3 regions of the Kitasatospora sp. NPDC057500 genome follow, and region 2 is predicted to be linked to each of the others. Evidence: riboswitches for the same ligand, from Rfam matches in the RefSeq annotation. Region 2 holds a riboswitch; each other region holds the start of a gene.
The links. Region 2 has a riboswitch for cyclic di-AMP ahead of ACFU74_RS26015 (transglycosylase family protein). Riboswitches for the same ligand answer to the same signal wherever they lie in the genome.

Region 1 (10,027 bases), on a different contig from region 2:
GGCGAGCAGCCGGCTGGTGCGGGCCAGCGTGGCGGCCGGGTCGTGCCCGTCGGTCGCGTAGGCACGCAGACCGCTGCGCAGCTGCCCCATCACCGCCGTGGCCTCGGCGTTGTGGCCCTGGACGTCGCCGATCACCAGGCCGATCCGGCCGTCCGGCAGCCGCAGCAGGTCGTACCAGTCGCCGCCGATCTGCATGCCCTCGGTGCTCGGCAGGTAGCGGGCGGCGCTGGCGATCCCGGGCAGCCGGGGCAGGGTGCGCGGCAGCATCGCGCGCTGCAGCTCGGTGGCCCGGTGGTGGTGGGTGTCGTAGAGGCGGGCCCGTTCCAGGGACTGCGCCAGGATGCCGGCGAAGGCGGAGTAGAGGGTGCGGTCCTCGCGGCTGAAGACGCGCTCGGTGGCGAAGGTGATCAGGCAGGAGCCGACCTGCCGCCCGGAGGCGACCAGCGGCAGCACCGCCCAGGCGGCCGGGGCGAGCGGGCCGCCGGCGCCGGTGGCCGCCCCCTGTGGCCGCCCGCGCCCCCGCCCCCGCCGGGCCGGCTCGCTGAACAGCGGGGCCGAGCGGGCCAGCGCGCGCTGCATCACGCCCTCCGACAGGTCGGCCAGCCGGGTCAGCTCGGTGCGCAGGGGCCCGCCGTAGACGGTGTGCGCGACGGGCAGCAGCCGGCCCTCGTCGACCAGGTCCAGCACGATGCTGGCCGCCCCGAAGGCGGGCCGGGCGATGTCGGTGACGGCCGTGGTGACGTCCCGCACGGTGACCGCCCGGGACAGCGCCCGGGTGAGCGCCAGCAGCAGCGCCGACCGGGCCCCGGCGGCGGACGTCCCGCCGGCGGACGCCCCGTTCACCGTCGTCCCGTTCGCCACCGCCCCGTCGACGGCCGTCCCGTCGACGGCCCTCCCGTTGGCGGCCCCTGCGGCCCGGCCGGCATGGACGACGACCGGGTGTTCGTCGAGGGCCCGCCCGTGGTCGAGGTCGGCGATCAGCCCGGAGATCCGGACCGGCCGGCGGTGCACGTCCAGCATCACCTCGCCGGTCTCCTCGATCCGGATCACCCCGCCGCCCGCGCGCGGCACCCGGTAGCGGATCCGGTACGGCCCTCCGGTGGCGAGCGCCTCGGCGAGCGCGGCCTGGACGTCCGGCAGGTCCTCGGGGTGGACGACGAGGTCGAGGTCGGGCGCGGGGGCCGGACCGCCGTCCGGCGGCGCGGGCCGGCCGACCAGCCGGAGCGCCTGGGCGTCCCAGTGGGTCTCGCCGGTGACCAGGTCGCGCTCGAAGGCGCCGTGCCCGGCGGCGCGGACGGCGAGCGAGAGCAGCGGGTGGGCCGTTCCGGCGGCCGGGTCGCCGCAGGGGACGGGCCCCGGGCGCACCCCGTTCGGCGCGGCGGCGCGGCGGTGCGGGGCGAGCGGCGACCCGGCGTGCTCCAGCAGGTACGCCAGCCGGTGCGCGCAGGCGTCCGCGAGGGTCTCCAGCACGTCCAGGTCGCGCCGCGGGACGATGCCCCGGTGGGCGAGCGCGAGGGCCAGCACGCCGATCGGCCGCTCGTCGACGACCATCGGCAGGGTGACGACGGCGACCATCCCGGTGCCCATCCCGGTGTTCCGGTTCGGGTAGTCGACGCTGGTGCGTTCGGGGCTCAGCAGATAGGGGCGGCGCAGTTTCAGCGCCATCGCGGCGGGCAGCTCACTGGCCGGGTCGACCACGCTGTAGCGCTCGTGGGCCCAGTCGGGCAGGCCGTGGGAGGCGGAGAGCCGGAGCATGCCGCCGGGGTCGAGCAGGTAGAGCGCCGAGCCCTCGCCGGTGATCCAGCCGGGGCCCTCGGCGAGCACGGTGCCGAGCAGTTCGGCGGCGCTGGTGCAGCCGAGCAATAAGCGGACGCAGCGCATGGCACTGCGCGCGGTGGGGCTGCTGCGCGGGTCCACGGGACGGCCGGCCTCTCCGGTTCCTTATGGGGCAGTTAATTCTTAATACCTTATTTCTTAAGTGGGTGAAGCGTGGGGCGAACGGCGGGTCCCGGTGCACCGGGTTTCCCCGGTGTGCGAGCACCCCTGCCGGGTCCGGTACCCTTCTCCGTACGACGTCCCGCCGCACCGGCGGGGTCGTGCGGTACGGGGCTATAGCTCAGACGGTTAGAGCGCTTCCCTGATAAGGAAGAGGCCACAGGTTCAAGTCCTGTTAGCCCCACACCACCACGAAGGGCCCGGAGCATCCCGCTCCGGGCCCTTCGGCGTTCCCGCGTCCGGCTGCCGCGCCGCTCAGGGGCGGGGCCAGCCGCGCAGGCCCGCGGTCAGCACGGTGATCATGCGCTCCTGGGTCTCCCCGAGGTCCTCGGCGAGCTGGAAGGCGCCGCCGGTCGACAGCGCGGCGAAGCCGTGGGCCAGCGAGCGGAAGGTGCGGGCGGCGTGGATCGCCTCGGAGCCTTCGAGACCGTACTCGCGCAGCACCGCGACGATCACCCCGACCAGCCGGCCGGCCGCCGCGGCCAGGTCGGCGTCCGGCTGCGGCGCCTGCGGCAGGGCGCCGTAGCGGTGCGGGTGCTCGGTGGCGTACGCGTGGTAGGCGCGCAGGACGGCGGCGACCGCCGCGTCCCCGCCGCGGCCGAGCGCCGCTTCGGCCAGCCGGTCGGCCAGCTCCTCGGTGACCCGGACGGCCACCAGCCGGCGCAGTTCGGCCAGGCCGCCGCTGACGTGCTTGTACAGCGAGGGGGTGGCGACCCCGGCGCGGCCGGCCACGGCGGCCAGGGTGAGGGCCTCGGGGCCCTGCTCGTCGATGAGGGCGAGGGCGTGGCCGACGACCTGCTCGGGGGTCAGTCCGACTCGGGGCACAGCGGTTCTCCTGGGGGTGGGTGGGCGACGGCGTCCGGACCGCTCAGGCCAGGTCGGCGAGGAAGGACAGCAGGGCGTCGGCGGTGGCCCGCGGGTGGTCGGCCATCGGGTAGTGCCCGGCGCCCTCGATCATCACCTTGCGCGCGTTCAGCGCGGCGGCCTGCCGGTCGGCGACCAGCTCCGGCTTCCCGAAGTCGGGGTCCTTCGAGCCCATCACGACCAGCGCCGGGCAGCGCACCGCGGCGGTCCAGCCGACGGGCGACGAGTCGCCGCGCACATGGCCGCGGGTGGCGGTCTTCCGGCCCGGGGTGCGCATCGCGGCGACCAGCCCGGCCACGTACTCCTCGTGGTCGGCGGGCTTGGGCCCCGGGTAGGCCACCTTCCGGTGGTAGAGGCCCCAGAACGCGGGCGAGTGCACCACCAGCGCGCCCATCGCGCCGACCGCCAGCCGCTGGAGCGCGCCGGCCGGGACGTTCTCGACGAAGGCGTCCAGCAGGACGATGCCGGCCACCCGCCCGGGGGCGTCCCCGGCGGCCTTGACGACGCTGGCGCCGGTGTACGAGCTGCCCGCCAGCACGGCCCGGTCGATGCCCAGGTGGTCCAGCAGGGCGAGGACGTCGCCGGCGATCGCGGCGGGGGAGTAGTCGTCCCAGAGGATCGAGGACTCGCCGAAGCCGCGCAGGTCCATGGTGACCACCCGGCGGCCGGCGGCGGTCAGCAGCGGGCGCAGGTGGCGGTAGGCGGCCCGGCTGTCGAGCATCCCGGGGAGCAGGACGACCGGGGCGCCCTCGCCGTGCTCGGTGTCGTCGAAGGCGATCCGGCCGCCGGGCAGGTCGAGGTGGCGGGTGACGGGGGCGAGGGTGCCGTTCATGGGGAGCCTCCTGGGAGCGGGATCGTCGGCCGAGCGCCGATAGCCATAAAGCTAAGGCTAATAGCCTTAGCCGTCAAGCTATGGGCTCTGACAGCCAGTGGCCCGCCCGCCCGCGGAGGCTGGTCAGACCCCTTCCACCTTGAACGGGTCGTGCTCGGTCAGCAGCTTGTCCAGCCGCGCCTGGTCGACCCGGGTCACCAGCTCGGTGGTCTCCTGCCGGTCCCGGACCACCTTGGAGAGGGTGAACGTGGAGGTGATCGTGTAGAGCAGGCCGAGGGCGAGGAACGCCCGGGTCCACGGCTCCACCGGGAGGAAGGCGATCCCGACGCCGAGGGCGGTGCAGGAGAGGGCGAAGGACAGCACGGCCTGGATGTAGTACGCGGCCGTGGTGCGGGACTGCATCGGTGTGCTCATGGCGCCAGGATGGCCGCGCCGGGCCCGGCCGCACATGAGTAGCGGTACTCAAGTGAGGGGCCGTTCGTTGACGTCCTGACACGTTCGGTAGTGTCAGTTGTCATCAAACGTCCCAAAACGCCCATCGGGCCGCGTGGTGCCCGATCCGTATCCCGCCGTCACCAACGGATGGCTTGGAATCGGGGGGCTCTCGGATTAACGTTTGATAACGCAGCGCGGTCCGCAACGCCGTACCAGACGGCACCGTGCGCCGTCGCCTAATCCCGCCGGCCGGCCTCCGGGCAGGCCAGGGAGCCGGGGAACCACGTTCCTTGGGGTGAATCGGCCAGGCCCAGGCCCAGCCGTAGGAGACCTTCCTGCTCCGAACCCGTCAGCTAACCCGGTAGGCGCGAAGGAAGGAAAGGAGCGCGCCTCCGTGGCGTCGACGCACACCCCGGCACACCCGTCCGGTACCCAGCTGCTCGATCACCCGGCTCCGTTCACCGGGCAGGGCCCGTTCGGCGGCCCCGCCGACGAGACCGCCCCGCCGGCCGCCGAGACCAGCCGGCACCGGATGCCCCGTCAGGGCCGCGGCACCGCTCCGCTGCTCGGCGTCACCGCCGTCGCCGCCACCCTGGGCGCCACCGGCTTCGCCTCCGCCACCCCGGCCGCGGCGCCCGCCGTCGAGGCGCCCGACGAGCAGCCGGTCGCGCTCTCCGCCGACCCCGGCCTCGCCCTCGCCGCCCGCATCCAGCAGCAGGCCGACAGCCAGCGCACCGCGGCCGAGGAGAGCGCCCGCGTCCAGGCCGCCCAGGAGGCCGAGGCCAAGCGCGCCGCCCAGATCGCCCAGCAGGAGCAGGCCAAGCGCGCCGCCGAGGAGGCCGAGAAGGCCAAGCTCGCCGCCATCAAGCTCCCGGTGAAGGACTACCGGCTCTCCGCCCACTACGGCCAGAGCGCCCGCTACTGGGCGAAACTGCACACCGGCCTGGACTTCGCCGCCGACCAGGGCGAGCCCGTCTACGCGGTCGGCCAGGGCACCATCACCTCGGCGGGCTGGGCCGGCGCCTACGGCTACCGGATCGTCGAGACCCTGCCCGACGGCACCGAGATCTGGTACTGCCACCTCTCCTCGATCATCAAGGGCTCCGGAAAGGTCGTCCCCGGCCAGCAGATCGGCAAGGTCGGCGCGACCGGCAACGTCACCGGCGCCCACCTGCACGTCGAGGTCCGCCCCGGCGGCGGCGCCCCCGTCGACCCGGAGAGCTGGTTCGAGCAGCGCGGCGTCACCTTCTGACGCATCCGCCGGCACGACGAGGGGCCCCGGTCGACCGGCCGGGGCCCCCGCGCGTTCCTACTCCCCGTCCCCGACGGGCTCCAGCCCCGCCAGATAGGCGTCGATCTCCGCCTGCCCCGGCTCCGGCGCCAGCTCCGGGAACTCCTCCACCAGCAGCCGCGGCAGCCCCGGAACCGTCCACGCGCCGGCCAGCTCCAGCGCCGCCCGGACCGCGGCCTCCTCGAACGCCCCGAAGTCCCCGGCCAGCTCGTCCGGCATCGGCCGGCCCAGCGCCGTCAGCTCCGCCAGGTTCCGGTAGCTGCGCTCCATCAGCCCCTGCTCCAGCAGCCGCCGCGCCCCGTCGGTGGCCATCCCGACCGCCAGCGTCCGGGCCCCGCCGTCCCAGCCCCCGTCGTCCACCGGGTCCAGTGCTCCGTCCGCCTCCAGCGCCTCGAACGCCGCCGAGCGCTCCTGCGCCGGCAGCTCCCGGAACCCCTCCAGCCAGGCCCGCACCGCCGACTCGTCACCGGTGTCCACCCCGGCCGCGCGCAGCAGCAGCGTGTACAGCCGGGGCCAGGTCACCAGGTCCGCCCGGCGCAGCAGCCCGGCCGCCAGCTCGCCCTGCCACTCGGCCTCGGCGTGCAGCCGCTGCTGCCGCTTGGCGTTCAGCCGCTTCGCCGCCCGCTGGTGGTCGACCAGCAGCCGCACCGCCGCGCCGTACGCCAGCGGGTCCTGGCCCGGCTCCGGCTGGACGTACAGGTGGATGCGCTCGTACAGCAGGTGCTCCACCGCGGCGGAGGTCAGTTCGGGCCAGCCGTCGTGCATCCTGCCGCCGCCCAGCTCCAGCAGCGCCAGCACCGCGCGCAGCGGGGCCCCGGCGACCGGCTCGCGGCCCTCGGCCTCCGCCCAGGCGAGCAGTTCGGCGGCCTTGGTGCGCGGGGCGAGCCGCAGGTCTTCGTCTTCCATAACCACGAACCGTAACCGCTGGTCGGGGGTAGGGTCGGGAGCCATGGTTCCCGTCCGACTCACCGGGCCCCGGCTGGCCGTCCGGGAGTTCCACCACACCCCCGAGGACGTGGGCGCGCTGCACGCGGTGTTCGGCGATCCGGAGGCCACCCGCTACCTCGCCTTCGAGCCGCGCGACCACGAGGACTGCGCGGACCAGATCGCCCAGTACCTGGAGGAGGCGGAGAAGGAGGACCGGACCGTCTACCGGCTGGCCGTCACCCGCCTCGCCGACGCCGACGACCCGGCCCGCGCCGTCCCGATCGGCAACGCCGCGCTCGGCCTCGGCCCGCACCGCTCCGCCCACCTCGGCTACGCCCTGCGCCGCGACGTCTGGGGCCGGGGGTACGCGGGCGAGGTCGTCGCCCTGCTGCGGGACCTCGCCTTCGGCCCGCTCGGCCTGCACCGGCTGCAGGCCCGGGCGGACGTCGACAACGCCGCCTCGATCCGGGTGCTGACCAGGGCCGGCTTCCGGCTGGAGGGCCTGGTCCGGCACGACTACCGGCGCGGGGACGGCTGGCGCGACGCCTACCAGTACGCGCTGCTCGCCGACGACGGGCCGGCCGGGGGCGCCGGTCAGGGGGGATAACCCCACCCCCGGTTCGCCGGGGAGCCGGATGTCCGGCCCGGGCGCGCTTTGACAGGCTGGAGGAGTCAGCAGGACAGACCCCACGAGCCCCGAACCGCGACCGACCCGAGGGACCGAGACCGGCCATGAGCACCCACAGCATGCAGCGCAACGAGTTCGACGCGTACGACGGCCGCGAGTACGGCGAGCACCACGCCTCGGCCCGCCGCATCGAGGAGCCGCCGTACGCCTGGCGGGCCCCGTTCACCTCCTACTTCTACCGCGAGGTCGGCTACACGCTGACCGGCCTCCCGGTCGCGGTCGTCGGCTTCACCGTGGCCGTCGCGCTGTTCTGCCTCGGCCTCGGCACCTTCGTCACCGTGCTCGGCCTGCCCGTGCTGGCCGCGCTGACCACCTTCGCCCGCGGCTTCGGCGGGCTGGAGCGCGCCCGGGTGCGCGGCATGCTCGCCCTGGACGTGCCCGGTCCGGCGCCGGTCCGCGCCGTCCGGCCGGGCGCCTGGGGCGCGATCACCGCCCGCCTCGCGGACGCGGCCGGCTGGAAGGCCGTGCTGTACCAGGTGGTGATGTTCCCGTGGGCGATCCTCAGCATGACGCTGTCGCTGGTCTTCCTCTGCGTCGGCTGGACGCTGGCGCTCTACCCCGTCTACCACTGGGTGTTCCCGCGCTACGTCGACTGGCCGGGCTACCGGGTCTTCGACTTCACCGGCGACGACGGCGTCCGGCACGAGTACTACATCGAGTCGCCGCTGCAGATCGCCGGCGTCTGCCTGCTCGGGATGCTGTTCGTCTTCCTGACCCCGCAGCTGGTGCGCGGCCTGACCAACGTCAACCGCCTCGCCGCCCGCGGCCTGCTCGGCCGCTGAGCACCCGGCCCGGCCCCGGCCCCACCCCGGCCCCGGCCCCGGCCACCCGCCCGGCCGCCCCCGGGTGCGGGCCGCCGGGGCCCGTGGTCGGATGGCCGCGATGGCCGACCGAACCGCCCGCGCCCCGGCCGCGCCCCTGGTCACCTCCCGCCCGCTGGACGAGTACTGCGGCCTCTTCGGCCTCACCCGCGCCGGGATCGCCGCCCTGCCGGGCCCGCTGCTCGACTGCCCCGGCGGCGCCGCCGGGCTGGCCGCCGAGGCCCGCCCGCTCGGCTGCCGGGTCATCGCCGCCGACCCGGTGTACGCCCGGCCGCCCGAGGAGATCGCCGCCCGCGCGCTGGCCGCCCGGGCCGCGATGGCCGCCTCGATGGCGGCCCGACCCGACCTCTACCCGGCCCGCCGGCACCGCCGGCCCGAGCACTACCTGCGCGGCTGGGACCGGGCCCGCCGGCTCTTCGCGGCCGACCGCGCCGCCCACCCGGGGCAGTACGTCGCCGCCGCGCTGCCCCGGCTGCCCTTCGCGGACGGCACCTTCGCCCTCACCCTGAGCGGCTACCTGGTCTTCGCCTACCCCGAGCTGTTCGGGCCGGAGCGGCAGGTGGCCGCGCTGGCCGAACTGGTCCGGGTCACCGCCCCCGGCGGCGAGGTCAGGGTCCACCCGCTGTACGACGGCGAGGGCCGCCGCACCGCCGCCCTGGACGCCGTCCGGCACGTGCTCGGCGAGCGCCGGATCGCCAGCGAGGTCCGCGTGCTGCCGCCCGCCGACCGGGGCGGACGCGCCCAACGGGTCCTCGTCCTGCGCCGGGCGGGGCACCCCGGCGACGACCGCAGGCCCCGGTAATGACCGCAAGTGGGTTTCACCCCTATACTCGCCGCCATGACCGAGACGTTGATCAAGCCGGCCGTGGCCTCGGACGCCGACCGGCTCACCGCCCTGATCCAGGACTGCTCCGCCTACCGCGGCGACTACGCGCCGATGATCGCCGGCTACCGGGTGACGGCCGACTACCTCGCCCGGCACGAGGTCCACCTCGCCGTCCGCGCCGCCGACGACCGGCTGCTCGGCTTCTACTCGATGATCACCGACCCCGCCGAGCTCGACCTCATGTTCGTCGCCGACGCGGCGCAGGGCCTCGGCATCGGCCGCCGGCTGATCACCCACCTGCTCGACCGCGCCCGCGCCATCGGCGTCAGCGGCAGTGTCCGGGTGATCTCCCACCCGCCCGCCGAGGCCTTCTACCTGAGGATGGGCGCCGAGCGGATCGGCACCTTCCCGGCCCGCCCGCCGATCGGCTGGGACCGCCCCGAGCTCCGCTTCGCCCTCTAGGGCCGGTCCCCGGACGCGGTCTGCGGCTGCGGCTGCGGCTGCTCTTGCTCCTGCTCCCGTTCCCGTTCCCGCTTCCGGGCCGGCTCGCCGCCCTGCTGCTGCGGCAGGAACGCCGGGGTGTCCAGCCCCGAGAGGATCTTCTCCGCCAGCCAGCTCCGGTCGGAGCCGAACGGGATGCCGTCCGGCGCCATCAGCCGCCCCGCCACCGCGTCCCGCAGCCGCCGGGCCTCGTCGGCCGGCAGCCGGGACATCAGCCCGCGCGCCGCCAGCAGCGCGTGGTACTGCTCGAACCCGGAGCGCGGGTGCTCGATCGCCTCCAGCACGCTCGCGAGGTCGGCCAGCGCCGGATCGCCCTGCATCAGCGCCAGCGCCTGGATCCGCCGCCCCTCCGAGCCGTCCGCGAACAGCTCCCGCACCTGGGCCGCCGTCAGCGCCGACCGCCGGGCCGTCGACCGCACCTCGGCGACCACCCGCTCCGGCCCGGCCGTCCGGTCCGCCGCCGGCACCGAGCCGGGCAGGTCGTCCGCCTTCCCGGTGCTGGTGCCGATCAGGCCCAGGTGCTGCATCGCCCGCATCCGCAGGTCGTCCGCGCCCACCTTGTCGCCCTTGCGGTCCTGGTCCTGCCCGGCCAGGAAGAGGTCCAGCGCCTGGTCCGCGCCGGAGAGCACCCGGGGCAGCGCCAGCCGGGTCAGCAGCCAGCCCGACAGGAAGCCGAGCAGCAGGAAGTAGAGGACCAGCGCCGCCGCGAACGGCGCCGTGCCCGGACCCCCGCCCAGGGTCGGGGCGAGCGTGTCGCCGAGCTGGTCGAGCCGCTCGCCGAGCGAGCCGAGCTGGGTCAGCCCGACGCCGAGCAGCACCTTGGTGAGCCAGTCCGAGACCTGCTCCA
Region 2 (10,027 bases):
AACGACGACCGTTCCGGGGACGCGTACCGGCTCTGTTTCCGGCACGACGTGCTGATCTCCCTGGACGCCCTGATCCAGTGAGCGCCCGGTGAACGGCGTGGAGCCCCGGGGCGGGACCCGCCCGCCGATCCGGGTGGTGATCGCGGACGACGAGCCGATGGTGCGGGCGGGGGTGCGCGCGGTGCTGGCCACCGACCCGGGGATCGAGATCGTCGCCGAGACCGGGGACGGGCGGGAGGCGGTGGACCTGGTCCGCCGCCACCGTCCGGACGTCGCCGTGCTGGACATCCGGATGCCCGGCACGGACGGCATCGCCGCCGCCGCCGAGATCCGCCGGGGCGCCGTCACCACCCGGACCGGGGGACCGACCGGGATCGTCATGCTGACCACCTTCGGTGAGGACGACTACATCCTGCGGGCCCTCGGCGGGGGCGCCAACGGGTTCCTGATCAAGTCCGGCGAGCCGGAGGAGCTGATCGCCGGCGTCCGCTCGGTGGCGGACGGCGCTGCCTACCTCTCACCACGGGTGGCCGCCCGGGTGGTGGCCCACCTCGCCGCCACCGGGGCCGGCGGTCCGGCCGACCGCCGGGCCGCCGCCCAGCGCCGGGTGGACGGGCTGACCGCCCGCGAACGCGACGTGCTGGCGCTGGTCGCCGCCGGGCTGTCCAACGGCCAGATCGCCCGCCGGATCGGGGTGGTGGAGGGCACGGTGAAGGCCCACGTCAGCAACGTCCTGGCGCGGCTGGGCGTGGCCAACCGGGCGGCCGCCGCCGTCCTCGCCCACGAGGCGGGCCTGGCCGCGGGCCCGTCGGCCTGAGCCGGGGACGGACGCCGACGGCAGCGGACGGAGCAGCAGCGGACCGAGCAGCGGCACACCGCCCAGCGCACCGACCGCCGCCGTCGCGGACGGCAGCAGTGCGACGACCACCGCCGCCGCGACCGTCCCGCCCAGGACCGCCCCGGCGAGCACGTCGTGCGGGTAGTGCACCCCGGCGGCGACCCGCAGGCCGGCCGTCCCGAGGCCGACGGGTACGGCCGCCCACGCCACCCACATCGCCCGGCGCGGTCGCACCAGCACCAGTCCGGTGGCCAGCGCGACGGCCAGGGTCGCGTGGTTGCTGGGGAAGGACCAGTCGCCCGGCGGCGGGCAGTCGGCGAGCGCGGCGGACGGCAGGGCGGGCAGCGCCCGGCAGGGCCGCTCCTCGTCGAGCACGAGCTTCAGCACCTCGCTCGCCCCGTACGCGAGCACCGTGCCGAGGCCGGTGAGCGCGACGCCCGCGACCGTGCCGGCGGCCCGCCGCCCGCGTGCCGTCCACCAGCAGAGCACCAGCAGCAGGCCCAGCACCAGCAGCCCGGCCTCGGTGGCGGGCTCCAGCAGGGCGGCGAGCCGGGGCGGGGCGTCGGCGACGGCGTCGGCGACCCGGCGGTAGGCCTCGGCGGACCGGCCGGTGACCACCCGGACCGGTCCGTCCCCGCCCGCGCGCCCCGGTGCCAGCCACCCGACCGCGCCGGTGCCCGCCCCCAGCAGCACCACCGCGAGCGCCGTTCTGTTCCTGAGCGTGTTCGTCATGCCACGCACGGTAGAAGGCGAGGAAGGCACCCGACCCGACCCGAAAGACAGGGCCCGACCTGGACGATCGTCAGGGTTGACGAACCCGCCCGCCCGTGCGGGGAGACGGTCGGGACAGCCGGGTAGGTTCGGGGTGTGACGACGAATCCTCCGGGCGCGAAGCTGATCCTTCTCATCACCACCCACCGGGTGGCCCCCGGCCTGCTGTCGTGGCCCGCCTGGGAGGCGCTGCGGTCGGCCGGGCGGGTGCTCGCCGCCGACCCCGCCCACCCGCAGCTGCCCGCCCTGGCGCAGGCCGGCGTCGAGGTCCGGACCGTGGCGCCCGGCTCCGCCCCCGCGCTGGCCCGGCTGCTGACCGGGGCCCCGGACGGGCCGTCCGCCGACGCGGGACCGACGGTCTGGCTGGGCAGCCCGGACGGCGACCCCGGGCTGACCGACGCGCTGGCCCGCCTCGCGGTCGAGCACGCCGGCGAGGTGCCGGAGATCGAGGTGCTGCCCGGCTCCTACGACCTGCCGGGCGCCCGGCTGCTGGACCTGGTCTCCGTGATGGACCGGCTCCGCTCGCCGGGCGGCTGCCCGTGGGACGCCGAGCAGACCCACGCCAGCCTGGTGAAGTACCTGGTCGAGGAGGCCTACGAACTGGTCGAGGCGATCGAGGAGGGGGACCGCGACATGCTCCGCGAGGAGCTGGGCGACGTCCTGCTCCAGGTCTTCTTCCACTCCCGGATCGCCGAGGAGCACCCCACCGGCGCCTTCTCGATCGACGACGTGGCGGGCGACATCGTCGACAAGCTGATGTACCGCCACCCGCACGTGTTCGGCGACGCCGAGGCGAGCGGCGCGGAGGAGGTGGAGGCCAGCTGGGAGGCGCTCAAGGCGGCCGAGAAGTCGGAGCGCGAGTCGGTGCTGGACGGCGTGCCGGCCGGGCTGCCCTCGCTCGCCTACGCGGCGAAGCTGGTGTCACGGGTGCGCCGGGCGGGCTTCACCGGGGTGCCGGACGAGCCGTACGAACTGCCGGGGGCGCTGACGGCGGAGTCGGCGGGCCGGCTGCTGCTCGCGGTGGCGCAGCGCGCGCACGACGCCGGGGTGGACGTGGACGCCGCGCTGCGGGCGGCGGCGCGCGGCTACCGGGACGCGGTCCGCGCCGCCGAGGGCCTGAAGCCCGGGGAGTAGGGGACCGGAATCCGGCCGGTGGCGGAGGGCGCCTCAGGCGGCGACGTCCGCCACCGGTCGGCGCTGCGCCGGGACGACGACCTCGCCGATCGCCTCGCCGACCAGGGCGACGAGTTCGGCGAGCCGCTCCAGGTCGAGGTGGTCGGGCAGCTCGGCGAGGGAGACGATCCGCTCGCCGCCCGGCCCGGCCACGCAGAACAGGCCGATCGGGCCCAGGTGCTTCTCGGCGGTGTCGACCAGCGCGGCGACGTCACTGGGCCGGCGGACGTCGCCGCAGACGCCGACGACGGGACAGCCCGGCCGGTCGAGCTCGGTGGCGAGGTCCTCGGCGATCCCGACCCGCTGGTCGGCGATCAGCATGCCGGTGGTGCCCGCCGCGGTGAGCCGGCGGGCGAGGTCCGCCCCCGACCCGCCGTCGAGCACGGAGATCACCACGACCGAACCGTTGACCCGCATGGCCTTGCTCCTCCCTGTGGGCGGCTCCGCACCGGCGCCCACGCGCATCTTGCGGAGGATCGTAGGCAGGTCCTGACCCTCCGCAACAGGAATTACCCCTCAGGTGACCAGGCTCACGCCTGTCGCGCCGAACGGACGCCCCGGCGCCCCGCCGAACGGACACCGCCCGCTCCCGCGCCGCCCGCGTGCACCGCGTGCACGCCGTGCGGTCGCCCGGACACGCCCGGGATACCGTCGACCCATGCCAGCTCAGCCCGCCTCCGCCCGCCCGCCCCTGTTCACCTGGGAGTTCGCCGCCGACCCGTACCCCGCCTACGCGTGGCTGCGGGAGCACGAGCCGGTGCACCGGACCACCCTGCCGAGCGGGGTGGAGGCGTGGCTGGTCACGCGGTACGCGGACGCCCGGCAGGCGCTCGCGGACAGCCGGCTCTCCAAGAACCCGGTGCACCACAGCGAGCAGGCCCACCGCACCGGCCGGGTCGGCATCCCGGGCGAGCGCCAGGCCGACCTCATGACGCACCTGCTCAACATCGACCCGCCGGACCACACCCGGCTGCGCCGCCTGGTGTCCAAGGCGTTCACGCCGCGCCGGGTGGCGGCGTTCGAGCCGCGGGTGCAGCAGCTGACCGACCGGCTGATCGACGGCTTCGCGGCGCGCGGGTCCGCCGACCTCATCCACGAGTTCGCCTTCCCGCTCCCCATCTACGCGATCTGCGACCTGCTCGGGGTGCCGGCCGAGGACCAGGACGACTTCCGGGACTGGGCCGGGATGATGATCCGGCACGGCGGCGGCCGGCGCGGCGGGGTGGGGCGCGCGGTGAAGCGGATGCGCGCCTACCTGGCGGAGCTGATCCACCGCAAGCGGGCGGACCTCGGCGACGACCTGATCTCGGGGCTGATCCGGGCGAGCGACCACGGCGAGCACCTGACCGAGAACGAGGCCGCGGCGATGGCCTTCATCCTCCTCTTCGCCGGCTTCGAGACGACGGTCAACCTGATCGGCAACGGCGTGTACGCGCTGCTGCGCGACCCGGGCCAGCGCGCCCTGCTCCAGGACTCCGTCGGGCGCGGCGAGAGCGCGCTGCTGGAGACCGGGATCGAGGAACTGCTGCGCTACGACGGCCCGGTGGAGCTGGCCACCTGGCGGTTCGCGACCAGCCCGCTGACCATCGGCGGGGTGGAGATCCCGGTCGGCGACCCGGTGCTGGTGGTGCTCGCGGCGGCGGACCGGGACCCGGCGCGGTTCGCCGACGAGAACACCCTGGACCTGGCCCGGACGGACAACCCGCACCTGGGGTTCGGGCACGGCATCCACTACTGCATCGGCGCGCCGCTGGCGCGGCTGGAGGGGCGGGCCGCGCTGGCCACCCTGCTGACCCGGCTGCCGGACCTGCGGCTCGCCGCGGACCCCGGGGACCTGCGCTGGCGCGGTGGTCTGATCATGCGTGGACTCCGTGAACTTCCGGTGGAATTCACACCGGAGAAAGCGCCCGGCGGCGAGGCTCCGGAGAACGGGTCCGCAGGCTGACGGATCCGCACAACAGGCTGACGGGCACTCTGGGTTGCCCGGATTCGCGGGGTCTGAACCATCCTCAATCCGGACATACCACCCCGGTTGGTAGGCGATCCATCACATGACGTGATGTCCATGTGATATCGGCGATATGAGCTTGTGATTGCTCTGAAGATCTGTCTACTCTCCGTGGAGCCCGCAGCTGCGGGCCCCGTACGCGGAACGCCGAGTCCTGCCCGCCGCGCCACGGGAAACCGACCAGAACCCTGGGCAGGGGCGGGGGACCCAGGTTTTGCGCCGTCTCCCACGGCTAGGGGTGAAGCCGCCTCCGCGCGGCCGGGCCACCTCCCGGTCCGAACCCGACAGCTCACCTCGCAGGCGTGCGGAGAGGGACCTCTTCATGCTGCTCGTTGGAACCGGTCGTCACCGTCGCCGTACCCAGGCCGAGAAGGCCATCGCCGTCGCCGGTGTCGCCGGCGTCGGACTGGCCATGCCGATCCTGAGCGCCACCGGCGCCTCCGCCGCCCCGGTGTCCACCTGGGACGCGGTCGCCCAGTGCGAGAGCGGCGGCAACTGGAGCATCAACACCGGCAACGGCTTCTACGGCGGCCTCCAGTTCACCGCCAGCACCTGGAAGGCGTTCGGCGGCACCGCCTACGCACCGCAGGCCAACCAGGCCTCGAAGGCCCAGCAGATATCGGTCGCCGAGAAGGTCCTCGCCTCGCAGGGCCCGGGTGCCTGGCCGGTCTGCTCCAAGAAGGCCGGCCTGACCAAGGGCGGCGCCCCGGCGGCGGTCGACACCTCGACGCCCGCCAAGCCGGCCGCCCCGAAGCCGCAGGTCCCGCAGGCCGCCCAGGAGGCCAAGCCGCAGCAGGAGGCCCCGAAGGCCGCCGCGCCGAAGCACGCCGCCCCCAAGACGCAGGCCGAGCAGCAGACCGCCAAGCCGCAGGCCCAGCAGTACGCGCCGAAGCACGCCGCGCCCAAGCAGCAGGCCCCGCAGCCGCAGCAGCAGCAGTCGCCGGCCTTCTCCGGCAAGGCCGGCTGGGACGCCGACGCCAAGGTGTACTGGTACCAGAACAACGGTGCCTGGTACTGGACCAGCCACCAGAGCGTCTACCAGCAGTACGCCGGCCAGCCGGCCGCCCAGGCCCCCGCCGCGCAGCAGCAGCAGCAGCCGGCCGGCCAGGGCTACACCGTCCGCTCCGGTGACACGCTCGGCGGGATCGCCGCCGCCCAGGGCGTCCCCGGTGGCTGGCAGGCGCTGTACGACGGCAACCGCGCCACCGTCGGCGCCGACCCGAACCTGATCGTCCCGGGCCAGGTCCTGACGCTCGGCTGACGACCGGTCCGACCGGACGGACGGAGGGGGCCGACCGGGCCCCCTCCGTCCGCATCCGGACGTCTCCGGCCGGGCAACCAGGTGAACTACCGGTGAGTAGCGAGGCCACACGCTGAGACGGAGCCGAGGTCGACGTGGCCCGGACAGTCCGTGCGGTTAGGCTCTGGTCGTAACGACTCCGCAATCGTCCGGCCGACTGCACCCCACCGTCAGCCGAACCTGCTTCCGCTAGGAGATGCCTCGTGCCGTCCATCGATGTCGTCGTCGCCCGTGAGATTCTCGACTCGCGCGGCAACCCCACGGTCGAGGTCGAGGTCGGCCTCGACGACGGCAGCACCGGCCGTGCCGCCGTCCCGTCGGGTGCCTCCACCGGTGCCTTCGAGGCGCTGGAGCTCCGCGACGGTGACAAGAACCGCTACTTCGGCAAGGGCGTGGAGAAGGCCGTCCTGGCCGTCATCGAGCAGATCGGCCCGGAGCTGGTCGGCTACGACGCCACCGAGCAGCGCCTGATCGACCAGGCCATGCTGGACCTGGACGCCACCCCGGACAAGTCCTCGCTCGGCGCCAACGCCATCCTGGGCGTCTCGCTGGCCGTCGCGCACGCCGCCTCCGAGGCCAGCGACCTGCCGCTGTTCCGCTACCTGGGCGGCCCGAACGCGCACGTCCTGCCGGTCCCGATGATGAACATCCTCAACGGCGGCTCGCACGCGGACTCCAACGTCGACATCCAGGAGTTCATGATCGCCCCGATCGGCGCGGAGTCCTTCTCCGAGGCCGTCCGCTGGGGCGTCGAGGTCTACCACACCCTCAAGGGCGTGCTGAAGGAGCGCGGTCTGTCGACCGGCCTGGGCGACGAGGGCGGCTTCGCCCCGAACCTGGACTCCAACCGCGAGGCCCTGGACCTCATCGTCGAGGCCATCCAGAAGGCCGGCTACGTGCCGGGCAAGGACGTCGCGCTCGCCCTGGACGTCGCCTCCTCCGAGTTCTACGAGGACGGCGCCTACCAGTTCGAGGGCAAGGCGCTCACCTCCGCCGAGCTGATCGAGTACTACGCCGGCCTGGTCGCCGCCTACCCGCTGGTCTCCATCGAGGACCCGCTGGACGAGTCGGACTGGGACGGCTGGAAGGCCATGACCGACAAGCTGGGCGACAAGGTCCAGCTGGTCGGCGACGACCTGTTCGTCACCAACCCGGCCCGCCTGGCCCGCGGCATCGAGACCGGCACCGCCAACGCGCTGCTGGTGAAGGTCAACCAGATCGGCTCGCTCACCGAGACCCTGGACGCCGTCGAGCTGGCCCAGCGCAACGGCTACCGCTGCATGATGTCGCACCGCTCCGGCGAGACCGAGGACGTCACCATCGCCGACCTCGCCGTCGCCACCAACTGCGGCCAGATCAAGACCGGCGCCCCGGCCCGCTCCGAGCGCGTCGCCAAGTACAACCAGCTGCTGCGCATCGAGGAGATCCTCGACGACGCCGCCGAGTACGCCGGCCGCGGCGCCTTCCCGCGGTTCAAGTACGAGGGCTGAGCCCGACCCGGACGGCGCCCGGCCGGTATCGCCGGGACGCCCGGTAGCGCACGCCTGACCGGTGCCCCGCCGTTCACCCCGTAGGGTGGACGGCGGGGCACCGTCGCGACCAGGAGCGGACCAGGAGCAGGAGGGGACACCGGAGATGGCAGGCTGGAGGATCCCGGGCTTGGCGGCCCGGCCCCGGTTCACGAGCCGGGCGACCGTCCTCGTGCTGGTCCTCTGCTCGCTGGTGGCGATCCTGGCCTATCCGACGCGCCAGTTCGTCTCCCAGCGCTCGGAGATCTCGGCGCAGCGCGCCCGGGCCGAGCACGCCCGGCAGCAGGTCGAGCAGCTGCGCCGGGAGAAGGCCCGCTGGCAGGACCCGGAGTACGTCAAGGCGCAGGCCCGCACCCGGCTGCACTACGCGATGCCGGGGGAGACCCCGTACATCGCGGTGGACCCGGCGGCCCAGGGCGCGGCCAAGTCCTCGCTGGGCGCTCCGCCGCCCGCGGCGGGCCCGGCGGCCGGTCCGGCCAAGGCGGCCCGGCCCTGGTACGCCAGCGTCTGGGACTCCGTGGACGCCGCCGCCGCTCCCGCGGCCCCCGCCGCCCCGGGGCAGTCCGCCCCACCCTCACCACCCGCCCCCGCCCCCGCTGGAGACAGCTCCTCCCATGACCACTGAGAACCACCCCACCGTCTCCGACGAGGACGTCGCGGCGATCGCCGCACAGCTCGGCCGGGTCCCGCGCGGCCTGCGCGGCGTGGCCCACCGCTGCCCGTGCGGCAACCCGGACGTCGTGGAGACGGCCCCCCGGCTGCCGGACGGCACGCCGTTCCCGACGCTGTACTACCTGACCTGCCCCAAGGCCGCCTCGCTGATCGGCACCCTGGAGGCGGACGGCGTGATGAAGGACCAGAGCGCCCGGCTCGCCGAGGACCCGGAGCTGGCCGCGGCGTACCAGAAGGCGCACGAGGACTACATCGCCCGCCGGGACGCCATCGAGGTGCTGGAGGGCTTCCCGAGCGCCGGCGGCATGCCGGACCGGGTCAAGTGCCTGCACGTGCTGGTCGGCCACTCGCTGGCGGCCGGCGAGGGCGTCAACCCGCTCGGCGACGAGGCGCTCGGCATGCTGGAGGACTGGTGGGCCAAGGGCCCGTGCGTCTCCGCCGCCGAGGTCGCGGCCGCCGGCGAGCGGGTGGCCCGCAACCGGGCCAAGGAGCAGGACCACGCGGCCGTGATCGCGGCCAAGGAGCAGAAGGCCGCCGACCGCGCCGCCAAGCGGGCCGCGCAGGAGGCGGACGAGGCGGGGGAGGCCGACGCATGAGCACCACCCGGGTGGCCGCGATCGACTGCGGGACCAATTCGATCCGGCTGCTGGTCGCCGACCTCGACCCGGAGACCGGGGCGGTCACCGACCTCGACCGGCGGATGATCATCAACCGGCTGGGCCAGGGCGTGGACCGCACCGGCCGGCTGCACCCGGACGCGCTGGAGCGCACCTTCGCCGCCTGCCGGGAGTACGCCGAGGTGATCTCCGGCTTCGGGGTGGGCCCGGAGCGGATCCGCTTCGTCGCCACCAGCGCCTCCCGGGACGCCGAGAACAGTGCCGAGTACGTCGACGGCGTGCGGGCGGCGCTGGGCGTCGAGCCCGAGGTGGTCAGCGGCGAGGAGGAGGCGCACCTGTCCTTCGTCGGCGCCACCAAGGAGCTCACCGGCGGTCAGTTCCCGTCCCCCTACCTGGTCTTCGACCTGGGCGGAGGCTCGACCGAGTTCGTGCTCGGCGCCGAGGACGTCCGGGCGGCGCGCTCGGTGGACATCGGCTGCGTCCGGCTGACCGAGCGGCACTTCGACGGCGCCGAGCTGCCGTCGGACGCGCAGATCGCCGAGGCGAGGGCGCACGTGCGGGCGGAGCTGGACCGGGCGGAGGAGGCCGTGGCGCTGACCGGCGCGGCCACCCTGGTCGGCCTGGCCGGCACGGTCACCACCGTCTCGGCGATCGCCCAGGACCTTCCCGGCTACGACTCGGAGGCGATCCACCACTCCCGGATCTCCCGCGAGCGGGTCGCCGAGATCGCCGACCGGCTGCTGCACTCCACCCACGCGGAGCGGGCGGCGATCCCGTCGATGCACCCGGGCCGGGTGGACGTGATCGCGGCCGGCGCGCTGGAGCTGCTGGAGATCATGGAGCGCACGGGCGCCGCCGAGGTGGTCGTCAGCGAGCACGACATCCTGGACGGCATCGCCTGGAGCATCGCCCGCTGAGCCGGCGCGGGACTTGCCGACCGGCCCCGGAAGCCCCCCTGGGGCTCCGGGGCCGGGGCGCGCCGGGAGCCGTGCGGGAATGTTCGTGAATTTCTTCACATGAGGATCCAGCCTTTCGCCGCGCCGGGCGGTCCGCTCCGTCCGATATGTGGGACCGAAGGCTCGCTCGGCGTGACGGCCACTGGATCGCAGGTCCCGGGCC
Region 3 (10,027 bases), on a different contig from region 2:
CGTGCACCAGGTACGCCACACCGGGCCCGGCGGAGTGCACCGACCACCACTGCAGGACGAACCAGAGCCCCAGCACCAGCCAGGCCGGGAAGCGCAGCGGCAGGAAGAGCAGCAGCGGCACGAGCGTGGTGACCCTGGCCCGCGGGTGGAAGCGCAGATAGGCGCCGAGCGCGGCGGAGATCGCCCCGGAGGCGCCGATCAGCACCCGGGTCGAGTCCGCCGAGTGCGCCTCGGCCAGTGCGAAGCCGTAGGTGGCCAGCGTCCCGGACGCCAGGTAGAAGAGGAGGAACCGGGAGCGCCCCAGCCGCCGCTCCACGGTCGGCCCGAAGACGTGCAGGAAGAGCAGGTTGCCGAGCAGGTGCAGCCAGCCGGCGTGCAGGAAGAGCGCGCTGAGCACCGAGAGCGCCGGGTGCTTGCCGGGGGTGGGCGCGGCCGGGCAGCCGGGCACCGGGTCGGGGGCCTCGGCGAGCTGGCCGGCGGTCAGGGGGCGTCCGGTCAGCAGTTCGACGGGGACGGCGCCCCAGCGCTGCTCGTAGCGCTGCTCCGCGCAGACCCGGCCCTGGCCGCGGCCGTAGAGCGGGTTGAGCCCGGCGGCCGGTCCCAGCAGGAAGACCGCGGTGTTGATCGCGATCAGCGCGTAGCAGACGGCCGGGGCGGTGCCGGCCGGCCGGCCGTGGCGCGCGCCGGGGTGGGCGGGGAGGACCGGGATCGCCATGGGCCCCAGCATCCCTCCGGCGCCGTGCGGGCACCGCGCGGTTACGGCAGGTGGGCTACCGGCGGGGGCCGGTCGGCCGGTGGCCGCGAAGGTTGCCCCAGGCAATAGGCTTGGGCCGGGCATTCCCACCTCCCGCCGCCGACGCCGGGGCTCCGGGGGGAGCGCCTGAGCCCGTTCAGGGACCACCCGAGAGGACCCCCGATGACCGTCCCCGCCCTGACCGCCGAGACGCGCTGGCGCTGCACGCTCTGCGGCAACCTGACCCGCTTCGACGTGACCCGGACCGCCCGGGTCACCGAGTTCCTCCACTTCGACCTGGCCGGCGAGTCGAAGGTCGAGGAGACCCAGGTGCTCAGCGAGACCGTCGAGTCGGTGCGCTGCCGCTGGTGCAACGCGGTCGACCAGGTCGAGCTGGTGGCCCGCCCCGGCGCGGCCGACGGCGCCGAGGCCCCCGAGCAGGCCTGACCGCCTGATCCGTGCGGCGGGCGGTGCAGGGCGTGGCCGGTCGCCGCACGGGACAATACAGAGGGAACGCACGGAGTGTGACGGGGGTGGCGGCCGGGGCCGTACCCCGCTGGACCAGGATCGGAGCCGAGGACGTGGTGGACGCAGCGAAGGAGCCCGGCGGCCCGCAGGGGCGGCAGCCCGCTGTGGACGCGCAGGCGCCGGACGTGGCAGGGGCCGCCCCCTCCGGCACCGGGGCCCCGGCCGAGTCGGCCGCCGGCGAGGAGTCCGGCGGCGGTGACGATCCGGCGGCAGCCGTCGACGGCGCGGTGCGGGACGGCGGGGACGCCGGAGGCGTCGGAGCGGGCGACGCCGAGACGCTGGACCGGCCGCTGCCCGAGGGCGTGCGCCGGCGCGTGGTGGGCCTCGCCTCCGACGCACTGGGCGGGCTGCCGCTCGCGGAACTGCCCCAGTCGCTGCGCCAGTACGCCAAGTTCACCCCCGCGCGCCGGGCCAAGTACGCGGCGACCGCGCTGGCGGCGGCCCTGGAGGCGGAGCCGGCCTTCCGCTCGCGGATAGCGGAGCGGCTGCGGCTGGGCCAGCCGGACCTGGTCAGGGCGCTGGAGTCGGGCACCGTGCCGGGCGCGGCCGACCCGATGGACGTGGCGGCGGCGGCCTACCTGGTGCGCTCCGCCGGGTGGAGCCGGCTGGTGGCCGAGGCCGGCGAGGAGGCCGAGCGGGCGGGCGCCGAGGGCGCGGCGGCCGAGGCGGCCCGGCTGGTGGAGAAGTTGCAGGCCGAGCTGGCCGAGCTGCGCTCCGCGGCGCGCTCCGACCTGGAGCGCCAGCGGGCCGAGTCGGAGGACGTCCGGCGCGAGGCGGACTCGCTGCGCCGCAGACTGCGGTCGCTGGAGAGCGACACCCGCCGGGCGCAGGCGGAGACCCGCAAGGTGGCCGCCGAGCTGGAGTCGGTCAGGGCGCAGGCGGCGGCCGAGCGGAGTGCGGCGGAGAGCGAGGCGCGCCGGCTGCGGCACCGGGTCACGGAGCTGGAGAACGCCGTCGAGCAGAACCGCCGGTCGGCCCGCGAGGGGCGCAGCGTCGAGGACATGCGGCTGCGGCTGCTGCTGGACACCGTGCTGCAGTCGGCCCAGGGGTTGCAGCGGGAGCTGGCGCTGCCGGTGTCCCAGATCCGTCCGGCGGACCTGGTGGAGGCGGTGGTGCCGGGCGCGGCCTCGCCGCACGACGTGGCGCGGCGCGGTCTGGCCGAGGACGATCCGGCGCTGCTGGACCAGTTGCTGGCGATCCCCCAGGTCCATCTGGTGGTGGACGGCTACAACGTGACCAAGACGGGCTATCCGACGCTGCCGCTGGAGCAGCAGCGGATCCGGCTGCTGGGCGGGCTGGCGATGCTGGCGCAGCGCACCCAGGCGGAGGTCACCTGTGTGTTCGACGGCCAGGACCTGGACGTGCCGGTGATCATGGCGCCGCCGCGCGGGGTGCGGGTGCGGTTCAGCCGGACCGGGGAGACGGCGGACGAGTTGATCCGCCGGCTGGTGCGGGCCGAGCCGCAGGGGCGCCCGGTGGTGGTGGTCTCCACCGACCGGGAGGTCGCGGAGGGCGTGCGGAAGGCCGGCGCGCGCCCCGTAGCATCGGTGCTGCTGCTGAACCGGCTGGCCCGGCCGTAACCGCTTCCGGGTGCGGGCCGGTCGGTATGACGGCTGGTCAGCGCCCGGATTGCGGTGTTGTGCGAGTTTTGTGAAGTCAGATGGGCGGTTCGGGTTCACGCGATCGGGGGAGTGGCGCGAAGCGTGGATCTTCACTAGTGTCTGGCGTCAAACCTATTTTCCGGATTCTCACCCGTTCGGGTGAGGCCATTGGAAGAAGGAGCCGGTCCCTTGGCCTCCCACCGCCGTCCCAAGCAGCCGAGCCGCGCGCGGGTCTCCGTGCTCACCGCTGCCGCTGCGACCGCGGTCGCCCTCTCCGCCCAGGTCGCCGCACACGCCGCGCCCAGCCCGTCGCCGAAGAAGGACGACGTGAAGGCGCAGATCGACCAGTTGCAGGAGGAGGCCGAGCAGGCCACCGAGAAGTACAACGGCGCCAAGGAGCGCGCGGACCAGCTGCGCAAGCAGGCGGACCAGCTCCAGGACCAGGTCGCACGCGGCCAGGAGCAGATGACCCAGCTTCAGGCCGGGCTGGCCGAGGTGGCGGGGGAGCAGTACCGCACCGGCGGCATCGACCCGTCCGTCCAGCTGATGCTGACCTCCGACCCGTCCGGCTACCTGGACAAGGCCTCCAGCGTGCAGCAGGCCAGCTCCAGCCAGGCCGAAGCGCTCAAGGGGCTCCAGGACCAGCAGCGCCGGCTCGACCAGCAGAAGGCCGAGGCCGCCGCCGTCCTGGCCTCGCTGGACAGCACCACCAAGGACCTGAACCAGTCCAAGGCCGAGGTCAACAAGAAGCTCAAGGAGGCCCAGGACCTGCTGAACTCGCTCAGCGCCTCCGAGCGGGCCGCCCTGAAGGCGCAGGAGCAGCAGGCCGAGCGTGCCTCGCGCGGCTCCGAGCGCACCGACCTGGGCAGCCTGCCGCAGGCGAGCGGCAAGGCGGGCTCCGCGGTCTCCCTGGCGATGAGCAAGACGGGCTCGCCGTACGTCTGGGGCGCCACCGGCCCGAGCGGCTTCGACTGCTCCGGCCTGATGGTCTGGGCGTACGGGAAGGCCGGCGTCTCGTTGCCGCGCACCTCGCAGGCGCAGGGCAACTACGGCACCCGGGTGCCGTCGATCGCCGAGGCCCAGCCGGGCGACCTGGTCATCTACCGCGACGACCGCAGCCACGTCGGCATGTACATCGGCAACGGCATGGTGGTGCACGCGCCGCGCACCGGTGACGTGGTGAAGGTGATGAAGGCCGACGCCATGAAGATCAACACCATCCGCCGGGTCTGACGGACCGGCACGACACGCCCGGGGGCCCGTCGGGGCCCCTGTGATCAGCGCCACCTCCGAACCGGGGGTGGCGCGGCGCGTTTCGGGTGGGTGTTCGACCGTCTGACGGAGAATGATCAGCCGGTCGTGGGGGCGTGATTACACTCGGTCATATTCACAAAAGAACTTGGGTATTCTTCCGGCTTTTTTCTGACAAGGATTTGAACGGATCACGGATCTGTTACTAGGGTCGTGCTTCGAACCACGCACAGTCGATCACCCAGCCTGGGTGGCGGCGGGGTTCGCCGCCGAGTTCGCGAAGCAGCGGGACGGGGCCTTCGGGTCGCCCGTCCGAGTGAGGGCCCAGCAGTCGGGGGTCCGCTGTGGAGCGGAGCCGGGGAACCACGTTCCTCCGGGGTGAATCGGCGCCAGGCCGGCCGCGGGAGCGGCGGGTGAGGCGTCGTAGGGCACGCTTCCGCCCGAACCCGTCAGCTCACCCGGTAGGCGGATGAGGAAGAAGGAGTCCGCCTTCGTGGCGTCCCATCGTCGTCCCAAGCCCGCCGGCCGCACCCGTGTCTCGATCCTGACCGGTGTCGCCGCCGCTGCCGTTGCCCTGTCCGCGCAGTCCGGCGCCCACGCCGACCCGACGCCGACCAAGGACCAGGTCAAGGAGCAGGTCGACCAGCTCAACGAGCAGGCCGAGGTCGCCACCGAGAAGTACAACGGCGCCCAGGCCAAGCAGCAGGAGCTGCAGAAGCAGGTCGCCGAGCTGCAGGACAAGGTGGCCCGCCAGCAGGCCGTGGTGACGGAGGCCCAGGGCGGCCTCGCCGAGATCGCCGGCGAGCAGTACCGCACGGGCGGCATCTCGCAGACCGTCCAGCTGATGCTCTCCGCCAGCCCGGACAACTTCCTCAACCAGGCCGACGCCCTGAACCAGGCCGGCTCGACCCAGTCCGGCGCGCTGAAGGAGCTCCAGGAGCAGCAGCGCAGGCTCGACCAGGACCGTACCGAGACCCAGGCCAAGCTCGCCGAGCTGGAGTCCACCACCCAGCAGCTGAAGAGCTCCAAGGAGGACGTCCAGGGCAAGCTGCAGAAGGCCCAGGACCTGCTCAACACGCTCACCGAGCAGGAGCGCCAGGCCCTCCGCGCGGCCGAGGAGAAGGCCGCCGCCGAGGCGAAGGCGAAGGCGGAGGCCGCCAAGGCCGAGGCCGCGAAGGCCGCCAAGGAGAAGGCCGAGGCCGAGCGCGCCTCCCGCGACACCAACCGGACCAACCTGAACGCGCCGTCGGCCGGTTCCTCGGCCCCCGCGGCGTCCTCCGCCCCGTCGGCCCCGGCCGCCAAGCCGGCCGCGCCCGCCGCCCCGGCCGCGCCCGCCGCCAACGGCTCGCGCGCCGCCGCCGCGATCGCCGCCGCCGAGAGCAAGCTCGGCTCCCCGTACGTGTACGGCGCCACCGGCCCGAACTCGTTCGACTGCTCGGGCCTCACCGGCTGGGCGTACGCCCAGGCCGGCGTGTCGCTGCCGCGGACCTCGCAGGCGCAGGCCACCGCCGGCACCCAGATCGGCTCGGACATCTCCAAGGCCCAGCCCGGCGATCTGGTGATCTTCTACGGCGACCGCCACCACGTGGGCATCTACGTCGGCGGCGGCCAGGTCATCCACGCCCCGAAGCCGGGCGCGTCGGTCCGCTACGAGGCGGCGTCCAACATGCCGGTCAACACCATCGTGCGCCTCTGACCGCCGGTCGGCAGGCTTCGTCGGGCCCGGTCTCCCCGTGCGGGGAGGCCGGGCCCGCGGCTTTTCCGGGCCCGCCGGGACGCTCGGTCCGCGAACCGATCTGACGTCCGATAAGTGTCTGAATATTCGGGTTCGGAGGGGTTTGGATTCGGTTGCCCGGACTCGCTAACGTCTGCCACCGGACGCCCGCTTCGACAGCCGCCCGCCCCGGTGCGGCGGCGGGCCGGGCCCAGGATCGGAGCCGACGTCGCATGGCCGTGCACCGCCGTTCCCCGCTGTCAGGTGCGCAGGTGCTCGCCCGGGCGCTGGTGCTCACCGCGGCGGCCACCACCGCGTTGGGCGTGGCGACCGGCGGCAGCGCCCGGGCCGTCCCCGGCGCGCCGGACGCCCCGGCCGACCGCAAGGACGTCAAGGCGCAGGTGGAGCAGCTCTACGACGAGGCCGAGCAGGCCTCCGAGCGGTTCAACGCCGCCCAGGAGGCCCAGCAGCGGCTCCAGCACGAGACCGGCACGCTCCAGGAGCAGATCGCCGTCGGCCAGGACGAGTTCAACCGGCTGCGCGGCGACCTCGCCACGGTGGCCGGCGCCGAGTACCGCGGCGGCGGGATGACCAGGACCGTCCAGCTGATGCTCGCCACCGACCCGGCGGGCTACCTCTCCCGGGCCCGCGCCCTCGACCAGACGGCCGAGCGGCAGAACGAGACCCTGCACGAGCTGCTGGGCCGTCAGCGGGCGCTCGACCAGCGCCGGGCCGAGACCACCGCCAAGCTCGCCGAACTGGAGCAGACCCGCAAGGCGCTGGCCGAGAGCAAGCAGCAGATCCAGCAGCGGCTCGCCAAGGCCCAGCGGCTGCTCAACAGCCTCGGCACCGCCGAGCGAGCCCGGCTCGCCGCCCAGGACGCCCACGACGCGGAGCAGCGCGCCACCCGGGGCAAGGACCGGCTGGACCTCGGCGACACCCCGCCCGCCTCCGAACGCGGCGCCGCCGCGCTGGCCGCCGCGGTGCGGATGGTCGGCGCGCCCTATGTGTACGGATCCGCCGGGCCCAAGGCGTTCGACTGCTCCGGTCTGATGTACTGGAGCTGGCGGCAGGCCGGAGTGACCCTGCCGCGCACCTCGCAGGCCCAGGCGTACGCCGGGCGGCGGGTCAGCCTCTCCGAAGCGCGGCCGGGGGACCTGGTGATCTTCTACCGGGACATGCACCACGTCGGGATGTACGCCGGCGGCGGGGTGATCGTGCACGCCCCGTACCCGGGGGCCAAGGTCCGCTACGAGAGCGTCACCACGATGCCCGTCTCGGGGGTGATCCGGCTCTGAGCCGCCCGGATCCCGCCGCCGACCGCGGGCCGTCCCGGCGCACCGCCCTGCTGCTCGCGGCCGGCGGGCTCGCCCAGCTGTCGCTGCCCGGGGCCGCCCCGGCGCCGACCGCCGCCGCGGCCCCGGACGAGCACGCCGACGTCCTGGCCCTGCTCGACGCGCGGGCCCGGGCGCTGACCGCCGGGCCGCCAGCGCTGCCGCTGCGTGCCGGGTACCGCAACCTGCTGCTGGGGCCGGTGGACCGGGCCGGGCGGTGCGCCGCCACCGCCGAGCTGACCGTGGAGGTGACGGGCTACGACCGGTGGCCGGTCGTCCATCCGCGCCGGCTGGCGCTGGCCCGCTCCGCCGCCGGCTGGCGGGTCGAACACGAGGAGGGCGCGGACGGACCGCCGCCGCCGTGGGACCTCGGCACCGTCCGGGCCGAGGACGGCGCGCGCTGCCTGGTGCTGGGGATGGACGCCGGGGGCATACCCGCCCCCACCGGGCTCGCGGTCGTCGGCGACCGGGCGGTGGCGGCCGTCGAGGCCCTCTGGGGCACCGCCTGGGCCGGCCGGCTGCTGCTCGAAGTGCCCGCCACGGGGGAGCAGTTCACCCGGCTGCTGGCGGACGGGCAGGCCGGCTGGTCCGGCATGGCGGCGGTCACGGTGGCCGCGCCCGGGGCGCCGCTGAACGCCCCGGCCGACCGGGTCCTGGTCAACCCGGAGACCTACGCGGGCCTGAGCGACTTCGGCCGCCAGGTGGTGGTCACCCACGAGGCGGTGCACGTGGCGACCCGGGCCGACACCCGCGCCTGGACGCCGCTCTGGCTCTCCGAGGGCGCCGCCGACTGGACCGGCTACCGCGACGCGAACCGGCCGGCCCGCCGGATCGCCCCGGAACTGGCCCGGGACGTCGCCGCCGGGCGGCTGCCCGCCGCACTGCCCGAGGACGCCGCCTTCGCGGCCGGCGGGGAGGGCCTCGCCCAGGTCTACGAGCAGGCCTGGCTGGCCTGCGACCTGATCGCCCGCCGGTACGGGCCGCAGCGGCTGGTGGCGCTCTACCGGGCGGTCGGCGCGGCGGCCCCGGGCGCGGACCGGCAGGCCTGGCTGGACGGGCTGCTGCGGGACCGGCTCGGCCTCGGCCTGGCCGAGTTCACCCGCCTCTGGCAGGCCGAGGTCCGGGCACTCGCCCAGTCCTAGGGCCGGTTCCAGGGCCGGTTCCAGGGCAGGCCCAGGACAGTCCTAGGGCCGGGCCGAGGGCCGGGCGCCCTGGCGGCGGTCGCCGGGCGAGGTCCGCGGCCGGTCGATGCCGTCCAGCAGGTCCTGCTCGTACGCGATGCCGGGGCGCACCGAGAACGCGGCCGCCGGGACCGGCTCGGGGCGGGCCAGCACCACGGTCTCCGGGAGCCGCTCGGCGCGCCGGGTGGAGCGCCAGAGCCGCACGCAGGACAGCACGGTGGCGGCCAGCAGCAGCAGGTTGCGCAGCGTCAGCACGGCGATGGCGCCCGGCTTGCTGGCGACCACGTCGCCGAAGACCAGCGGGAACTCCACCAGCGTCAGCGGGGTCGCGGCCAGGATCAGCAGCGCCACCGGCCGCTGGCTGCTGCCGCGCACGGTCAGGCAGACCGCCGCCACGCCGACCAGCCAGACCAGGTACTGCGGGCTGATCACCCGGCTGGTCACGGTGAAGATCAGCAGCGCGGCGAGCGCGGCGTCGTACATGGTGGCCGCGTTGCGCCGCCGGGCGGTGAAGCGCCACAGCAGCAGCCAGCCGAAGCCGAGCACGGTGCCGGCCAGCATCACCTTGCTGACCACGTCCACCCACGGCCCGAGCATCTCCACCGAGCCGTAGTTCATCATCACCCTGCCGTCCCAGGCCCCGGTGATCCGGGCGAAGTGGATCGGCAGCGCGCCGACCGACTCCACCTCGATGCCGCGGTCCTTCTGGAACGTCAGGAACTCGAACGCGCCGTTCATCCCGGCCGCCAGCAGGAAGCCGATCGAGGCCGCCGCGGCCGCCGCGGCGGTCCAGGAGCGGCGGGTGCGCCGGCCGGAGGGGGTGCCGATCAGGCCGAGCAGCGGCCAGATCTTGACGATGCCGCCGAGGCCCAGCAGCAGGCCGCCGACCGCCGGCCGGCGGATCAGCGCCAGCAGTCCGGCCACCGCGATCGCGGTGACGATCACGTCGTAGCGGTTGTAGATCATCGGGCCGAGCAGCGGGACGCCGGCCACCCAGACCCAGGCGCCGGTCAGCGCCCGGCCCTTGCGCATCCCGGTGCGGACCAGCAGGGCCATCGCGGCAGCGTCGGCGATCCCGCAGATCACCCAGAACGACACCAGGTACGACCAGGGCAGCAGGCCCGGCAGCAGGATCACCAGGGCGGCGCCGGGCGGGTACTGCCAGGTGACGTCGTCCAGCGGGAAGGTGCCGGTCTGCAGCACGCCGTACCAGCCGTGGTAGATCAGCCAGACGTCGGCGGTGATGTCACCGCCGGGCATCCGCAGCACGCCGGTCACCAGCAGCACCAGCAGCGTCCGGGTGGCCACCCAGGTCCCGCCGAGCGCCAGGAGCGCGCCCGAGCGCCCGGAGGGGCGCGTGGTGCTCTGCGCGGGCTCGCGCCGGACGGCGAGCGCCGTGCCGGGGCCCTCGGCGCCGCTGGATGTACCGGACTCGGTGGCCGGGGCCAACTCCACTGCGCTCCCTCGTTCGTCTCGGACGTCCCGTCGGCGGCGCCGCGCGGCGGGCGCCCGGGCGGTCCGGGCGGATCGGGATCGGCCGCCGTCACGGGGCCCGACCGGCTGCGCCGACCACCCGGGTACTAGGACAGACCCTGGGGTGGAACGGTTGCCGTGCGTGGTTCCGTTCCCGGCGGGTCGTGGTGTTGACCTATCGTACGGATCACCCAGCGGTACACCGAGCACCC

Region 1: another riboswitch for cyclic di-AMP. It lies ahead of ACFU74_RS12945 (M23 family metallopeptidase); the one in region 2 lies ahead of ACFU74_RS26015 (transglycosylase family protein).
Region 3: another riboswitch for cyclic di-AMP. It lies ahead of ACFU74_RS25770 (NlpC/P60 family protein); the one in region 2 lies ahead of ACFU74_RS26015 (transglycosylase family protein).

What each region holds. Positions count from the first base shown of each region.
Region 1 covers NZ_JBHVER010000045.1:14,352-24,378, forward strand. The annotation lists gene ACFU74_RS12920 (SpoIIE family protein phosphatase) at 1-1,917, opposite strand, end outside; tRNA gene ACFU74_RS12925 (tRNA-Ile) at 2,106-2,179, shown strand; gene ACFU74_RS12930 (TetR/AcrR family transcriptional regulator) at 2,251-2,820, opposite strand; gene ACFU74_RS12935 (alpha/beta fold hydrolase) at 2,864-3,691, opposite strand; gene ACFU74_RS12940 (YiaA/YiaB family inner membrane protein) at 3,815-4,105, opposite strand; cyclic di-AMP (ydaO/yuaA leader) riboswitch at 4,350-4,508, shown strand; gene ACFU74_RS12945 (M23 family metallopeptidase) at 4,521-5,378, shown strand; gene ACFU74_RS12950 (hypothetical protein) at 5,436-6,323, opposite strand; gene ACFU74_RS12955 (GNAT family N-acetyltransferase) at 6,367-6,951, shown strand; gene ACFU74_RS12960 (sensor domain-containing protein) at 7,077-7,814, shown strand; gene ACFU74_RS12965 (class I SAM-dependent methyltransferase) at 7,915-8,655, shown strand; gene ACFU74_RS12970 (GNAT family N-acetyltransferase) at 8,692-9,141, shown strand; gene ACFU74_RS12975 (hypothetical protein) at 9,138-10,027, opposite strand, start outside.
Region 2 covers NZ_JBHVER010000144.1:6,740-16,766, reverse strand. The annotation lists gene ACFU74_RS26045 (sensor histidine kinase) at 1-81, shown strand, start outside; gene ACFU74_RS26040 (response regulator) at 158-817, shown strand; partial or broken gene ACFU74_RS26035 (phosphatase PAP2 family protein) at 980-1,570, opposite strand; gene ACFU74_RS26030 (MazG family protein) at 1,706-2,743, shown strand; gene ACFU74_RS26025 (SDR family NAD(P)-dependent oxidoreductase) at 2,777-3,199, opposite strand; gene ACFU74_RS26020 (cytochrome P450) at 3,441-4,727, shown strand; cyclic di-AMP (ydaO/yuaA leader) riboswitch at 4,959-5,107, shown strand; gene ACFU74_RS26015 (transglycosylase family protein) at 5,113-6,051, shown strand; gene eno (phosphopyruvate hydratase) at 6,294-7,580, shown strand; gene ACFU74_RS26005 (septum formation initiator family protein) at 7,750-8,244, shown strand; gene ACFU74_RS26000 (DUF501 domain-containing protein) at 8,234-8,887, shown strand; gene ACFU74_RS25995 (exopolyphosphatase) at 8,884-9,825, shown strand.
Region 3 covers NZ_JBHVER010000141.1:10,483-20,509, forward strand. The annotation lists gene ACFU74_RS25750 (rhomboid family intramembrane serine protease) at 1-715, opposite strand, end outside; gene ACFU74_RS25755 (hypothetical protein) at 917-1,180, shown strand; gene ACFU74_RS25760 (NYN domain-containing protein) at 1,489-2,841, shown strand; gene ACFU74_RS25765 (NlpC/P60 family protein) at 3,052-4,095, shown strand; cyclic di-AMP (ydaO/yuaA leader) riboswitch at 4,444-4,596, shown strand; gene ACFU74_RS25770 (NlpC/P60 family protein) at 4,607-5,809, shown strand; gene ACFU74_RS25775 (NlpC/P60 family protein) at 6,061-7,125, shown strand; gene ACFU74_RS25780 (hypothetical protein) at 7,362-8,303, shown strand; gene ACFU74_RS25785 (glycosyltransferase 87 family protein) at 8,346-9,797, opposite strand.